2 regions of the Halomonas sp. 11-S5 genome follow, and region 1 is predicted to be linked to the other one. Evidence: riboswitches for the same ligand, from Rfam matches in the RefSeq annotation. Region 1 holds a riboswitch; the other holds the start of a gene.
What was found. A riboswitch is a leader RNA that binds a small molecule or an ion and turns the genes downstream of it on or off. The one in region 1 is predicted to bind thiamine pyrophosphate.
Positions count from the first base shown of each region.

Region 2: linked by a shared signal. The riboswitch ahead of OP497_RS15825 (sodium:solute symporter) and the one ahead of thiM (hydroxyethylthiazole kinase) in region 1 are both predicted to bind thiamine pyrophosphate.

Region 1 is NZ_JARANW010000004.1:185,433-193,232, forward strand. It holds gene OP497_RS05155 (sulfite exporter TauE/SafE family protein) at 19-780, shown strand; gene OP497_RS05160 (D-alanyl-D-alanine carboxypeptidase) at 899-2,344, shown strand; gene OP497_RS05165 (DMT family transporter) at 2,453-3,328, shown strand; gene OP497_RS05170 (PepSY domain-containing protein) at 3,504-3,779, shown strand; gene OP497_RS05175 (cytochrome b/b6 domain-containing protein) at 3,794-4,369, shown strand; gene thiE (thiamine phosphate synthase) at 4,431-5,054, opposite strand; gene thiM (hydroxyethylthiazole kinase) at 5,044-5,850, opposite strand; TPP riboswitch at 5,889-5,989, opposite strand; gene OP497_RS05190 (ATP-binding protein) at 6,520-7,800, shown strand, end outside.
Region 2 is NZ_JARANW010000031.1:9,815-17,614, reverse strand. It holds gene OP497_RS15840 (arginine deiminase) at 1-1,059, opposite strand, end outside; gene OP497_RS15835 (YfcC family protein) at 1,135-2,586, opposite strand; gene ilvD (dihydroxy-acid dehydratase) at 2,862-4,550, opposite strand; gene OP497_RS15825 (sodium:solute symporter) at 4,620-6,008, opposite strand; TPP riboswitch at 5,998-6,117, opposite strand; gene OP497_RS15820 (ATP-dependent zinc protease) at 6,403-6,966, shown strand; gene OP497_RS15815 (DegQ family serine endoprotease) at 7,032-7,800, shown strand, end outside.

The sequences.
Region 1 (7,800 bases):
GTGACCCTGGAGGCGTCGATGCTGCTGGAAAGCCTGTCACCGTTGTCGGGCGGGATCAACCTGGTGCTGGTGCTGCTGTCGGTGTTCACCTCGGCCTTCACCGCCGCGGTGGGCGTTGGGGGCGGGGTGCTGATGATCATGGCGCTGGCCCAGGTGATGCCGGCGGCGGCGCTGATTCCGGTCCACGGCATGGTGCAGCTCGGCTCCAACGTCGGCCGCACGGCGCTGACCTGGCGCCATGTCGATCTCGCCATGCTCGCCGCCTTCCTGCCGGGGGTGGTGCTGGGTGCGCTGGCCGCCGCCTGGCTGCTGGTGCGTCTGCCGGCCGGGGTACTGGAGCTCTGCATCGCTACCTTCGTGCTCTTCACCTGTTGGGGGCCGGGCCTGCCGCAGCGGGCCCTGGGACGGGGCGGCGTGCTGGTCGCCGGTGCCGTCACCACCCTGCTCTCCAGCCTGGTGGGCGCCAGCGGCCCCATGGTGGCCGCCTTCATCAAGCAGAGCCAGTTCGGCCGGCTGGCCAAGGTGGCCACCTTCTCCGCCTGCATGCTGCTGCAGCACCTGACCAAGGCCTTCGTGTTCGGCGTGGCCGGCTTCGTCTTCCGGGACTGGCTGCCGCTGATGCTGGTAATGGTGTCGGCGGGCTTCCTCGGCACCTGGCTGGGCCTGCGCCTGCTGCATCGGCTCTCGGATCACCGCTTCGACACCCTCTTCAAGTGGGCCTTGACGCTGCTGGCGCTGCGCCTGCTGTGGCTCGGCGGGCAGCGACTACTCGGGCCTTGACGAAAGGCTGCGCCAAATCGGCGAAAACGGCAAAAAGTCCGGCCCCTGCCCTGTACAGCGCGTCACAGACGGCCATAATGGCTAGCAGCAACGGTAAAAAACCTCGAGGGAACGCGACATGGTGCCAATCACAACAAACAACCGGCGCCGCAGAGGGGGCATCTTCGTGCTGCTGGCCTGCCTGCTGCTGGCCACCACGGCTGTCCAGGCCAATCCTCGCTATGCCGGTATCGTCATCGATGCCGACAGCCAGGAGATTCTCTACGCCGAGAATGCCGACAAGCTGCGCTATCCGGCCTCGCTCACCAAGATGATGACGCTCTATCTGATGTTCGAGGCCATGGAAGAGGGCAGGCTGAGCCTGAGCCAGCCGCTGCCGGTCTCTGCCTATGCGGCTTCCAAGCCGGCCTCCAAGCTCTATGTGAAGGCCGGCTCGACGATTCCGATTGAAACCGCCATCCAGGCGTTGGTGATCAAGTCGGCCAACGATGTGGCCGTGGTGGTGGCCGAGGCCCTGGGCGGCAGCGAGACGCACTTTGCCCGTATGATGACCGACAAGGCTCGCGACCTGGGCATGCAGGACACCGTCTTCCGTAACCCCAACGGCCTGCCCGATGCCAGCCAGGTCACCACGGCACGCGACATGGCGGTGCTCTCCCGGCACCTGATGCGCGACTTCCCCCAGTATTACCCCTACTTCTCGCGGACGAGCTTCAGCTGGAAGGGCAAGACCATCACCGGCCACAACCGCCTGCTCAAGAACTATCCCGGTGCCGACGGCCTCAAGACCGGCTTCATCCGCGCCTCGGGCTTCAACGTGGCCACCTCGGCGGTGCGTGACGGCCGTCGCCTGCTGACCGTGGTGATGGGTGGCTTTACCGCCGCCTCGCGAGATGCGCACACCGCCGACCTGCTGGATCGCGGCTTCGTGCGCGCCTCGCTGGCCGATGGCCGCGGCTGGCTGGCCAGTACGGACATCTCCGGTGGCCGGCTGATGCCGGGCGAGCCCCAGGCGCCGGGCCAGCCAGTGGGCGATCGGGTCCGCCTGGCCAGCCTCGGCGCACCGTCCCCGGGCGCCGCCTCGCCCTCCGCCGCCTCGCCCTCCGTGGCCTCGGCCTTCCCGCCGGCCCCGGTGGAGGCACCGACGGCGACAGGGAGCGCCACGAGGCAGGTGACGGCATCGCGGGTGGCTCGTATCGAGACGCCGGTTGCCGGTGCGAGCGCGGGCCTGGCGCAGGGTTCGGCCGACGATCCCATCCGCGAGTTGATGGCCAGCACCCGTGCATCGGCGGATCCTGTCCGCGGGGGCGCCGTCCAGCGAGGGAGCTGGGGCGTGCAGGTCGGCGCCTTCAGCGATGCCGGCCATGCCCGTACCTTGGCGTCCCGCGCCGCCAGTCAGCTGGCCAGCGAGCTGACCGACGCCCGGGTCGCCGTGGCCAATGCCGGGAAGGCCGGCGTCTACCGTGCCCGCCTGGTGGACATGGACGAGGGCCAGGCCCATACCGCCTGTCGTCGCCTGGTGGCCCAGGGCATGGAGTGCATGGTGGTCCAGGCCAGCCTCTGAGGGCTTGCTCTACGGCACGTCACCGACTAGCGTAGTGATTTCCCACCCCGCCGGCCCTCAGGCCGGCGGGGTGGCTTTTTGGGGTTCGGCCAGGGGAGGGCAGGCGGCATGTCACCGTCATTCAAGGGCATCGGCTTCATGTGCCTGGGCGTGCTCTGCCTGGCCATCGGCGACGCCATCGCCAAGTGGCTGGGCGAGGTCCACTCGCCGCTGCAGATCATCTTCTTCCGTACCCTGGTCTCGCTGCCGCTGATCGCCGCGCTGGCCCACTTCGGCGGCGGCCTGCGCAAGCTGCGTACCCGACGCCCCGGGATCCACCTGCTGCGCGGGCTGATCTACACCGGCACCATGTTCTGCTTCGTGCTGGGCCTGACCCTGCTGCCGCTGGCCGAGGCCACCGCCATCGCCTTCGTGGCGCCGCTGTTTGTCACCCTGCTCTCGGTGCCGCTGCTCGGCGAGCGCATCGCGGGGCCGGTGCTGGCGGCCTCGCTGGTGGGCTTCGCCGGGGTGCTGATCGTGGTGCGTCCCGGCGGCGAGGCCTTCGACCCCGGCGCCCTGGCGCTGATCGGGGCGGCGGTCTTCTATGCGCTGATGATGATCACCGCACGGCGCTGGGGCGGTACCGAGCACCTCTGGGCCATGGTCTTCTACATGACCCTGGTGCCCTTCGTGATGACCGCCCTGACGCTGCCCTGGGTGTGGCAGACACCCCATCCCTGGCACTGGCTGGCCTTCGCGGGGTCGGGGCTCTTCGGCGTCGGGGCCACCGCCTTCATCACCCTGGCCTTCCGCCATGCTCCGGCGGCCATCGCTGCCCCCTTCGACTACACTGCGATGCTCTGGGCGGTGCTGCTGGGCTGGTGGTTCTGGGGCGAGATGCCGGATTTCTGGGTGTTCGTCGGCAGCGCACTGATCATCGTCAGTGGCCTGTCGATCGCCTACCACGAGCGGCGCACCACCCTGAAGCGCCGGCCGACCTCCTGAGACGCCGCCGTCTGCCCCCCGTCGACCCCACCGGTGAAGTTTTTCCACGGCGTTAAGTCTTTCGTAAGTCTGGCTGACCATGATGACCCTGTTCCCTTCCGGCGGCTGCCGTCGGGAACTGCCACCGGCCGACGGTCAGGTGGTCGTCTGTCACTGACTTTCTGGAGGTTTTCCAATGAAGCGCACTGTACTCAAGGGCATCGTGGCATCCAGCCTGCTGGCGGCAAGCGTCTCTGCCCTGGCCGGGCCGAACTGTACCGACGCGCCCGAGAGCGAGTGGATGAGCCAAGACCAGATGAAGCAGCAGGTGGCCGACGCGGGCTACAAGGTCAAGACGTTCAAGACCACCGGCAGCTGCTACGAGATCTACGGCTGGGATGACCAGGAGCGTCGGGTCGAGATCTACTTCAACCCCGTCAACGGCGATATCGTCAAGAAGGAAGTCGACTGAGCGGAGGCCAGGCCATGACCGGCAATGCGAGCAGCCCACGGGTCCGCGTCTGGGACCCGTTGGTCAGAGTCATCCATTGGTCACTGGTGGCCGGCTTCCTGGCCAACTACTTCCTGACCGAAACCGGTGAGACCTGGCACCAGTGGATCGGCTATGGCGTGGTGGCGTTGATCGGCGTGCGCATCCTGTGGGGGTTCGTTGGCCCCTGGTCGGCGCGTTGGGCGAGTTTCTGGCCGACGCGTCGCCGCCTGCGGGCCTCGCTGCGCCAGCCGCCCAAAGGGAATGTCGACACGGCCTCGTCGTCGCCCGGTATCACCCATACCCCGCTGGGGGCGGTGATGATGCTGACGCTGCTGGCCCTGTTGCTGGGGCTGGGCGCTACCGGCTACATGATGGAGGAGACCGATCTCTTCTGGGGCGTCGAGTGGGTCGAGGAGGCCCACGAGCTGATGGCCAACGCCATCCTCGTCCTCATCCCGCTGCATGTCCTCGGAGCGCTCCTCGAGAGCCGCAAGCGAGGCGACAATCTCATCGCCGGCATGCTGCACGGCTACCACCGACACCCGGGGCATCCGCGCTCGGACGCCTGATCTCGACCTGCCCCGATCCACGCCGTCACCGCGCTTGCCGCGGTGACGGCGTCTTGGGTGGTCAGTGGCGAGGCGGCCGTGCAAAGGCCCGCGCGGCGGCTTCGGGGTCGGGGCTGCCGCAGATCGCCGAGATCACCGCCAGGCCGTGGGCGCCGGCCCGGTGCGTCGCGGCCAGGTGCTCGGCCTTGAGCCCGCCGATGGCCACGCTCGGCAGGGGGCTTTCGGCCACCAGGACGGCCAGGCCGTCGAAGCCCAGCGGTGTGGCGTGGTCGTGCTTGCTGGGGGTGGCGAACACCGGGCCCAGCCCCAGGTAGTCCAGCGCCGCCGGGTCGAGGCGGGCGAGCTGGTCATGGGTCTGTACCGAGAGCCCGAGAATCGCCTCCGGGCCCAGGGCGGCGCGGGCCTCGGCCACGTCGCCGTCGTCCTGGCCGAGGTGCAGGCCGTCGGCACCGGCTGCCAGGGCCACCTCCAGCCGGTCATTGATGATCAGTGGCACGCCGCTGCCGGAAAGCGCCGCCTTGAGGCGGTGCGCCTGGTCGACCAGCTCGGCGTCGCTGGCATGCTTGTCGCGTAGCTGCACTAGTGTCACGCCGCCACGCACTGCCGCCACCACGGTCTCCTCCAGTCCCGAGCCCGCGCAGAGCTCGCGGTCGGTGACCAGGTAGAGCGAGAGATCAAGGCGCATCGTGAACCTCCAGTCGAGTCCGTTCGGCCAGGGCCTCTGCATCCAGGTGATAGAGGGCATCGAGGAAGGCCACGGCGAAGCTTCCCGGGCCTCGCGCCACCTCGCCGGCCAGTTCGCCGGCCACGGCGTAGCAGGCCAGCGCCGCCACCGTCGCCTCGAAGGTATCATCGGCGCCAGCCAGGAAGGCCGCCACCACGCCGGTCAGCGCACAGCCCAGGGTGGTGACCCTGGGCATCAGCGGGTGGCCGCCCCGCAGGCGGGCGATCCGCCGGCCGTCGGTGACCAGATCCACCTCGCCGGTCACCGCGACCACGCCATCCGTCTGGCGGGCCAGCCGGTGGGCGGCGTCGAGGGCCGCTTCGGCCGGGTCGGTGCTGTCCACGCCCCGCCCGCCGCCGGCCTGCCCCGCCAGGGCGATGATTTCCGAGGCGTTGCCGCGGATCACGTCCGGTGCGAGCGCCAGCAGTCGCGCGCCGGTCTCGCGGCGATAGCGCGTGGCGCCCACTGCCACCGGGTCCAGCACCCAGGGCCGCCCCGTCTCCCCGGCGGCCAGGGCGGAGGCCTCCATGGCCTCGACCCAGTGGGGCGAGAGGGTGCCGATGTTGATCGTCAGGGCGCCGGCCAGCGCGGTGAACTCGGCGGCCTCCTCGCGAGCATGGACCATGGCCGGCGAGGCGCCGATGGCCAGCAGCACGTTGGCCATGCTGTTCATGGCGACATGATTGGTGATGTTGTGGACCAGCGGGCTGGTCTCGCGCACCCGGGCCAGGTGCGCGGCGGGATCGATGGCAAGCATGGGGCCTCCCCGGCGCGGGAGGTGCGGCGCGGCGGCAGGGCCGGGGCCGCACGACTCCCTCCGCCGGCATTATCCGGGTCAGGTTCCGAGGGTGCGTCTCAGCCGTGGCGATGTCGCCGCGGCGCCCCTGTCGTCAGTCCCCACTATCCCTGCCCGCTCCCTGGCTGTAAAGGCCCGGGGTTAGGCCAGCAGGTGGAAGCCGGAAGGAAAGCGGGTTCATCGCAGACTGGCGTGATCGTTGACCGCACGATACCGGCTATCCATCTGACCCCGTAGGCTCGATAAGCACCCGCGCACCGGGCATGGCGAGGGCACCATCGTCACGCCGGATGCGCCTCCGCGGTGAGCCGGCTCTCGTGGTGTCGTCCCCGACTAGCGGTGGCAGAGAAAAGAGCCCGGAGAAATCGGCGGTGTGGCCACCGCTGTGAGCCAGTGGAGCCAGAGGTTGATGGTGCCGTAATCGATCGGTGTATCGCGCAGTTGCATGGGGACGCCTCCTTGGTCGTGTCGGTTCACTCGCAATGGTGCGAGGCGATAGTGGGTGGAATATGAAGATACCGGGGAGTCGGCGCCATCGCGCTTGCGTCGCGCACTCCGCGCGGGATACTTGGCGCTCGTGAGTCGGCCTGCCATGACAATGGGCAAGGCACAGGTGACTGGAAGGGGTTCATGAGGCGACCGGGTATCACTGCGAAGCTGTTTCTCGCCATTCTGGGCGTCACGCTGTGCGTGGTCGTGCTCATGACCTTCGCGGTACAGGTGACCTTTCGCAGCGATTTCCTCGACTACGTCCGCGAGCGCGAGGGCGAGCGCATCGACACGCTGGCGTCGGTGCTTGCCGATTACTATCGCGAGGCCGGGGACTGGGAAAATCTATCCGAGGGCGGGCGCTGGCAGCGCCTGCTCCGGGAGGCGCTGTGGCGCCAGCGAGAGGCGGAGGCCGATCACCGCGAGCGCGACGAGGGCGAACACCGGGAACGGGATGGCGGGGACGACGACGATGACGACGACCACGAAAGCGACGGCTCCCGGCACCTGTTTACCGGCCCTGCCGGGGACGTGCCGTCCATGCAGGGCCCGGTCCGTTTCGGCCCCGCCCTGCTGGACGCCGACCGGCGGCACGTGGCCGGGCCGAAGGTGGTGTCGGGCCAGACGGAGTCGCGTTCGGTCGTGGTGGACGGCGCAACCGTGGGCTGGCTGGTCTACCGCCCGCCGGGGCGTATCACCGACGACCTCGCCCTGCGTTTCCAGGAGAAACAGTTCGACGCCGCCTGGATGACCGCGCTGGTCGTCGTGGTGCTCGCCACGGTGGTCAGCCTCCTGCTCGCCCGGGGATTCCTCGCGCCGGTACGCCGCCTCGCCGGTGCCACCCTGGCACTCACCGCCGGGCGATTCGACACCCGGGTGGACGAGTCACGCCGTGACGAGCTCGGCCAGCTGGCAAACGACTTTAACCGCCTCGCCGAGACCCTGGAACGCAACGAGCGCCTGCGCCGCGCATTCATGGCGGACATCTCCCACGAGCTGCGCACGCCGCTGTCGGTGCTGCGCGCCGAGCTGGAGGCCATGGAGGACGGGGTGCGTCCGCTCACCCGGGAGTCGCTGACCGGCCTGCAGGGCAGCGTCGCGACCCTGAGCAAGCTCGTCGACGACCTCTACGAGCTCTCCCTCTCCGATGCCGGTGCCTTGAACTACCGCATGGAGGGACTGGATCTCGCCGCGCTGGTGCGGGCGGGCGCCGAGCAGTGGCGCTCGAGGATGGCGGACGCCGGCCTGGCTCTGGCCCTGGAGGTGCCTGGCGTGCCGGTGACGGTCACCGCCGATCGCGGCCGCGTCAACCAGCTCCTGGGCAACCTGCTGCACAACAGCCTGTGTTATACCGACCGCGATGGCGAGGTGCGGCTGTCGCTCACCACCCGGGACGGGGAGGCCGTGCTGCGGCTGGAGGAC
Region 2 (7,800 bases), on a different contig from region 1:
CTGCTCACGCTCGCGTTCCTCCGGGGTATCGCCGCCTGTAGGCACCACGTCCAGCGCCCCATACCCCAGCACCTCGGCGACCAGGTCGAAGAGGTGGCGCGGGTCCTGGCGGAAGGCCAGCGTCCTGCCCTCCTCGCCGGGACGCAGGTCGTAGCAGACCACCCCATCCGCGACCTCCTTGAAGGCGGTCACCACGTTGCCGCCACAGAAGGTGAAGACCGTGTCCAGGTGCATGGCCAACCGGGCCCTGGGGAGCTGGCAGGCGATTACTCGGTGGACGCTGCCCTCCTCGAACAGCGCCTTCGCCAGCTGGCCGATGGCCTGGGGCGAGGAGCGCTCGCCCATGCCCACCAGCACCGTGCCGTGCCCCACCGGCATGATGTCGCCGCCTTCCAGGGTGGCGAGGCCATGGTCGGCCAGTGGATCCCCCCAATGCACCTTCACTCGGCCCGCGAAGGCCGGATGGAAGGCGTAGATGGCGGCCATCAGCAGGGTCTCCGGCTGGCGGGCACTCCAGAACATCGGGTTGAGGGTGACGCCACCGTGGATCCAAGCGCTGTTGTCGCGGGTGAACAGGAAGTTGGGCAGGGGCGGCAGCACGAAGCCGAAGTGGCCGAGGTGGTTGCCGAAGAGCCCCACCGGGTCGAAGGGCAGGTCACCCACTTCCAGGCCGCCGATCAGGAACTCGGCCAGGGTCCTGCTCGGCAGCTCGTCCATCCAGGCGCGCAGGTCCGACATCATGCCCACCCCGATGTGGTTCCAGGTGATCCGGTGGTCCAGCACCCAGGCGCGGGCTTCGTGGATATCGAGGGTCTCGGCCAGCAGCGCGTTGACGTCGAGGACCTCCACGCCCCTTCCCCGCATCACGCCGGCGAAGACGTCATGATCCTTCTGGGCTTGCTTGACCCAGAAGACGTCGTCGAAGAGCAGGGTATCGCAGTTGGAGGGGGTCAGCCGCCGGTGGGCCAGGCCCGGCCGGCAGACGATCACCTGCCGCAGGATGCCGGTCTCGGAATGCACGCCGAGGTCGGGCGGCGCGTCATGGGAAGGGTCAGTCATGGCAGCACTCCTTTCCGTCGGGCGTCATGGGCGTTGAACACGGCCATTCGTCACGGCTGTTATTCACCCCCTTCATCAGAGAAGGGCCCCGAGACTGATGACCAGGCTGATGAAGAGGGTCAGTATCAGCAGCAGCGGCCAGATGAAGACCAGCCAGCGGTCGTAGGAGACGCGACCGATGGTCAGGCCGCCGATCACCACCGCGAAGGTGGGATTGATCAGGTTCACCAGGCCATTGGCGGACTGGTAGGCGGTCACCACCAGGTCCCGCCCGACGTTCGCGAAGTCCGCCAGCGGGGCGAGGATCGGCATGGAAAGCACCGCGAGGCCGGAGGACGAAGGCACGAAGAAGCTCATGCCCACCTCGATCCAGAACATCAGGTTGATGAAGGCGAGCTGGGGCAGGTCCCCCAGCGACGCCTCGGCACTGTGCAGGATGGTGTCGGCGATCATGCCCTGCTCCATGATCACCACGATGCCGCGTGCCAGGCCGACCACCAGGGCCACGCCCAGCAGCTCCCGGGCCCCGTCGACGAAGCTGCTGGTCAGCGTCTTCTCGCCCAGACGGGCGACGAGGCCGATCACGATGGCGGCGCCGAAGAACAGGGCCCCCATGCGCGCCATCCACCAGCCCTGGGTGGAGACGCCCCAGATCATGACCGCAAAGGTCAGGGCGAAGATCGTCAACGCGATGATCTGAGTGGCGGTGAGGGTGGCGTTCTCGATGTCGTCGCCCTCCTGCCCTTTCAGGAACAGGCGCCGGTGGGCGTCCCACTGCTTGGCAACCACAGAACGGGAGGGGTCGGCCTTGACGCGTGCGGCATAGCGCATGACATAGGCGATGCAGATCAGCAGGCCGCCGATCAGCAAGATGAACCGCAGCACGATGCCATCAGTGAAGGGAATATCGGCCGCGTTGGCCGCGATGACGGTGGCAAATGGATTGATGGTGGAACCGAGTACCCCGATGCCCGCGCCAATCAGGATGATGGCCACGCCGGTGACGGCGTCGTAACCGGCCACCAGTATCACCGGGATCAGGATGGCGTAGAAGGCGAGGGTTTCCTCCGCCATGCCATAGGTCGTTCCGCCCAGGGCAAACAGTGTCATCAGGATCGGGATCATCCAGATCTCATGGCCTTCCAGGTGTCGCATGGCGCTGCGTATGCCAGTGTCGATGGCCCCGGTGGCGTTCATGACGCCCAGGAACCCGCCGAGGAACAGGATGAACAGCGCCACATCGATGGCGTTGGCGGCATAGCTGTCCGGGTCGTAGAAGCCGGCGGTGGGGGCCAGCATGACCTCGACGAACCCCTGCGGGTTGGACTCCACCGTCTGGTAGGTGCCGGGCACGGCCACCTCGCGGCCGACCTCCTCGTTCATGGCCCGGTCGTACTGTCCGGCCGGGATGATCCAGGTCAGGGCGGCGACGAGGATGATCAGGCCGAAGAGGATGGTGTAGGCGGTGGGGAAACGCGAGGCGAGGTCACGTTCCGCGTCGGGGGTTGGCTTGCCGTCCTGGGTCATGGCGCGTCTCCCTGTCATCGACCAAGTGTGATCAACCGCATGCTCGAGGCCAGGCCAGGTCCTCGAACACCTCGGCAGGCTCCGTCGCCATTCGAAGCGAGCCCGTCTTGACACAGGATAGTCCAAGCCGCCGGCCTCGGTGCCCGGGGGTGATGAAGGTCAACCAACGACAGGAGGGCACCGCACGGCCGTGCCGGGGCCACACGGTGCCTGACGGGACACCGCGGCAAAACGACGCAGGCCGCGGACGGGGAGGCAGCAGAAGCAGGGGAGCATCACTCCGGCAGATCGGTCACCGCCCCGGTGGAGGCCGAGCTCACCGTTCGCGCGTACTTGGCCAACACCCCCCGCGCATAACGCGGTTCGGGCTGGCGCCAGGCCGCACGACGGCGCATCAGCTCCTCGTCAGGCAGGTCGACGTCGATGGTATCGGCCTCGGCATCGAGGGTGATCAGGTCGCCATCCTCCACCAGCGCCAGGGGGCCGCCGTCGAAGGCCTCGGGGGTCACGTGGCCCACCACGAAGCCGTGGCTGCCGCCGGAGAAGCGCCCGTCGGTGATCAGTGCCACCTCGCTGCCGAGCCCCCGGCCCATGATCGCCGAGGTGGGCGTGAGCATCTCGCGCATGCCGGGGCCGCCCTTGGGTCCCTCGTAGCGGATCACCACCACGTCGCCGGCCACCACGGTGCCGTCGTTGATGCGCGCCTGGGCCTCCTCCTCGGAGCCGAAAACCCGGGCGGAGCCTGCAAAGTGCGTTCCCTCCTTGCCGGTGATCTTGGCCACCGCCCCTTCCGGCGCAAGGTTGCCGTAGAGGATGCGCAGGTGGCTCTCGGCCTTCACGGGCCGATCCAGCGCCGCGATGATCTGCTGGTCATCGGGATAGGGGGCGACATCGGCCAGGTTCTCGGCCAGCGTCTGGCCGGTCACGGTCAGGCAGTCGCCGTGCAGCAGACCGGCGTCGAGCAGGGTCTTCATCAGCGGCTGGATGCCGCCGATCGCCACCAGCTCGCTCATCATGTAGTGGCCGCTGGGCCGCAGGTCGGCCACCACCGGCACGCGCTTGCCGATGGTGGTGAAATCCTCAAGGGAGAGCGCGACGCCGATGGTGCTGGCCATGCCGATCAGGTGCAGCACCGCATTGGTGGAACCGCCCAGGGCGATCACCATGGTGATGGCGTTCTCGAAGGCCTGGCGGGTCATGATGTCGGAGGGCTTGATGTCGCGCTCGAGCAGCGTGAGTACCGCCGCACCGGCGGCCTCACAGTCCTCTCGCTTGTCCCGGGAGACGGCATTCTGCGCCGAGCTGCCCGGCAGGCTCATGCCCAGCGCCTCGATGGCCGAGGCCATGGTGTTGGCGGTGTACATGCCCCCGCAGGAGCCGGGGCCGGGAATCGCCGTCTCCTCGATCTGCTTCACCTCGATCAGGTCCAGGTCGCCGCGGCTGTAGGCGCCCATGGCCTCGAACACCGAGACGATGTCGGTGTGGCCTTCGCCGGGCAGGATGGTCCCGCCGTAGACGAAGACGCTGGGGCGATCGAGCCTCGCCAGGCCCATCAGGCAGCCCGGCATGTTCTTGTCGCAGCCGCCGATGGCCACCAGGCCGTCGAAGCCCTCGCAGCCGGCCACCGTCTCGATGGAGTCGGCGATCACCTCCCGCGACACCAGCGAGTACTTCATGCCCTCGGTGCCGTTGGCGATGCCGTCGGAGATGGTGATGGTGTTGAAGATCACCCCCTTGCCGCCGGCCGCATCGGCGCCGTCGCTGGCCCGGCGGGCCAGCTCGTCGATATGGCTGTTGCAGGGGGTGAGGTTGCTCCAGGTGGAGGCGATGCCCACCTGGGGCTTGGCGAAGTCGCTGTCGGTGAAGCCCACCGCCCGGAGCATCGCGCGGCTGGCGGACTTGCCGACCCCGTCCACCACCGGGGCGGAGTGGCGGCGACGGGGATCCTTCGGGATATCGCTCATGGGGGCCTCCTCTGATCGATCATAATGGATCCCCAGAGAGTGGCCTTCCTGGCGCGGCCTGGCAACCGCTCAGGCCGGACGCCCCCTCCCCGCCAGCCGGAGCCCGGCGACCAGCAGGCTGACCAGGGTGGAGGCCACCAGCGCCCCCAGGAACGGCGGCAGGGTCGGGATGCTGCCGGGGAAGCTGGCCGCCAGCACGCCCGCCGCGAGGCTGCCCTGGGCCACCCAGCCCGGCAGGATGGCGCCGAGCATGCCCGCCACGCCGCCGGCCACCGCGGCCGTGGCGCTCATCCGCGACCAGAGACCCAGCAGCACCGGCACCACGATGGCCGCGCAGAGCAGGTCGGCGATCAGGAACAGCCGCAGCACCGAGAGCCCCTGCAGCGCCACGATCACCACCGGCACCATCAGCGCCACCGTGACCCAGCGGGCCGCGCCGAGGGAGAGCCCACGCCGGCCGGAGCCCGCCACCACCAGCGAGGCGAGGCCGTTCTGGAGGGTATCCACGCTGGAGGCGACCAGGGTGACCGCCAGCACCAGCGCCGGCAGGGCCAGCCAGCCCGGCGCCTGTGCGAGCAGCGCGAAGAAGGGGATCGGCGGCTCGCCCAACGCCACGCCGGCCATGGCCGCCAGCGTGCCGAGGCCGCCGACCGCCATCACCACCAGCACGGTGATGCCGCCGCCCAGCCAGGCGCCGCGCCCCAGGGCGCGGTCGTCCCGCGCCGCCCAGACCCGCTGCCAGTAGCCCTGGTGGAAGAGGTTCGCCGCGGTCACCGCGATTACCAGGGTCAGCGCCACGGCGAGGGCGCTGCCGGTGGGAATAGAGGGCAGCGTGGCGTCCACCGGCATTTCGGGCAGGCGCATCAGCGCCACGCCGCCAACCACCGCCAGCAGCGCGACCAGCAGCCAGGCCTGCCAGCGGTCGGTGGCCAGGCTCGCCCGCAGGCCGCCCACCGCCGTGTAGAGTAGCGTGGCGACCGCCACGCCGATGACCACCAGCGCCGGCGGCACATCCGAGAGCAGCGCGGTGATGGCCCCGATGGCGGTGAGCTCCGCGGCCAGGAAGCAGGCCATGTAGAGCACCGAGACCAGCGATACCCAGCGCCGTACCCCGGCACCATAGCAGGCCTCGGCGAACTCGCCGATGCTGCGCCCCTCCGGCAGGTGGCGCCGGATCACAGGGCCGTAGAGCCCCAGCACGATGAACGGCAGCGCCGAGCCGATGGCATAGCCGGCCAGTGCCAAGGGGCCAACGAAGGCGCCGATCTCGGGCGGCGCGAAGAGGATCCAGGCGCCCATCCCCGAGGCCAGGAAGGAGAGGCCCAGCGACTGGGCGCCCTGGGAGTTGCGCGCGGTGACATAGTCGTCAAGGGGGCCATCGGCCCGGCGGGCCCGCAGGCCCAGGAAAGCAAAGCACAGCAGCGCCGCGCCGAGCACGGCAGACGTCAGGTAAGGCATGTCGCACTTCCTCCGCCGGTATGAACCGGATCAGGTTCCAGGGTCAGCGCCATGCGCTCTCTCAGCCCCGGCCGACGCGTGCGGCAGCGGGACTCCCCTGGCGACAAGTGAATGGATGGTGGGATCGCGCCTCGCATCGTGGCCTGGCTGGCCGATAGCGACGGGATCGAGGGACATCATAGCGCCGCCTTCCCCTGGCGACCACCCGGGCCCGATTCCCGTGGGCTTGCCGGCGCGCCCGGCAACGCACCCCAAACGTCTCTCTCGAGGGGCGCCTCTCGGCGATGACGGAACTCCTTCTCCACAAGCAAGGTCGCAGAACGAGGCCATGGGCCATGGACGCATTGTCATTCGCATCACCGATATCACCCACGTGTAGTCAAGGAGGAAACGCATGCACAGACCGATCCCGAGAACACTGCTGGCCTTGCTCGGCGCCGGACTGCTGGGGAGTGCCGCCCAGGCGGCCGACACCGCCACCTATGGCTGGATCGAGAAGGCCACCATCGAGCCGTGGGGCACGGAGGTCAAGGTGAAGCTGGATACCGGTGCCCTGACATCATCGATGCAGGCCGAGGAGATCGAGACGTTCGAGCGCGACGGAGAGGACTGGGTTCGCTTTACCGTCGAGGTCGAGGATGAAGAGACGGACGATGTCGTCTCGAAGACCTTCGAGCGTCCGGTGTTTCGCGACCTGCGTGTGGTTGGTGCCGGAGGGGAAGAGAGCCGGCCCGTCGTGCTGATGACGATCTGCATGGGAGAGACGCTTCGTGAGGAGCAGTTCAGCCTGGAGGATCGCGACAACATGAACTACCCGGTCTTGCTCGGGCGACGCACCATTCAGGACCTGGGCAGCGTCGAGACGACCCGCACCTTCATGCACGAGCCCGAATGCAATGATGATTCGCCCGTCAAGCCACACTCCGAGAAGGAGTATGACGAGGATATCGGCGTATGACGGCCCCCACGGAGGGTACCGCTGCCGACCATGACACCATCCAACCGATGCCACAGGAGCCCATCGTGACAGTCAAGACACGCACGCTTTCCTGGCTAGTGCTGCTGGGACTTCTCGTTGTCGCTTCCCAGCCCGCGCTGGCGCAACAGCGCCTGCCGGACTTCACCCAACTGGTGGAGGACGCCGCCCCGTCCGTCGTCAACATCTCGACATCCCGAACGGTCGAGCGACAGGCACCCCCCAGCGGCCAGTTCGGCGGCCAGGAGATACCCGAGATCTTCCGGCACTTCTTCGGTGACCGCATCCCCATGCCCCCCGGCGGCGGCCGGGGCCAGGGCAACCAGGAGCGCCGCTCGCTGGGCTCGGGCTTCATCTTCGATGAAGACGGCTACATCATGACCAATGCCCATGTGGTCAAGGGGGCCGACGAGATCCTGGTGCGCCTCAACGACCGGCGCGAACTCGAGGCCGAGCTGGTGGGCACCGATGACAAGACCGATGTCGCCGTGCTCAAGGTCGAGGCCGACGACCTTCCCACCCTCGACATGGGCGAGGCGGGAGACCTTGAAGTGGGCCAGTGGGTCGCCGCCATCGGCTCCCCCTTCGGCTTCGATCATTCCGTGACGGCCGGCATCATCAGTGCCATCAACCGCACCCTGCCCCAGGATGTCTATGTGCCCTTCATCCAGACCGACGTGGCCATCAACCCGGGCAACTCCGGTGGGCCACTGTTCAACCTGGAAGGGGAGGTGATCGGCGTCAACTCCCAGATCCTGACGCGTAGCGGCGGGTACATGGGGCTCTCCTTCGCCATCCCGATCGATGTGGCCATGG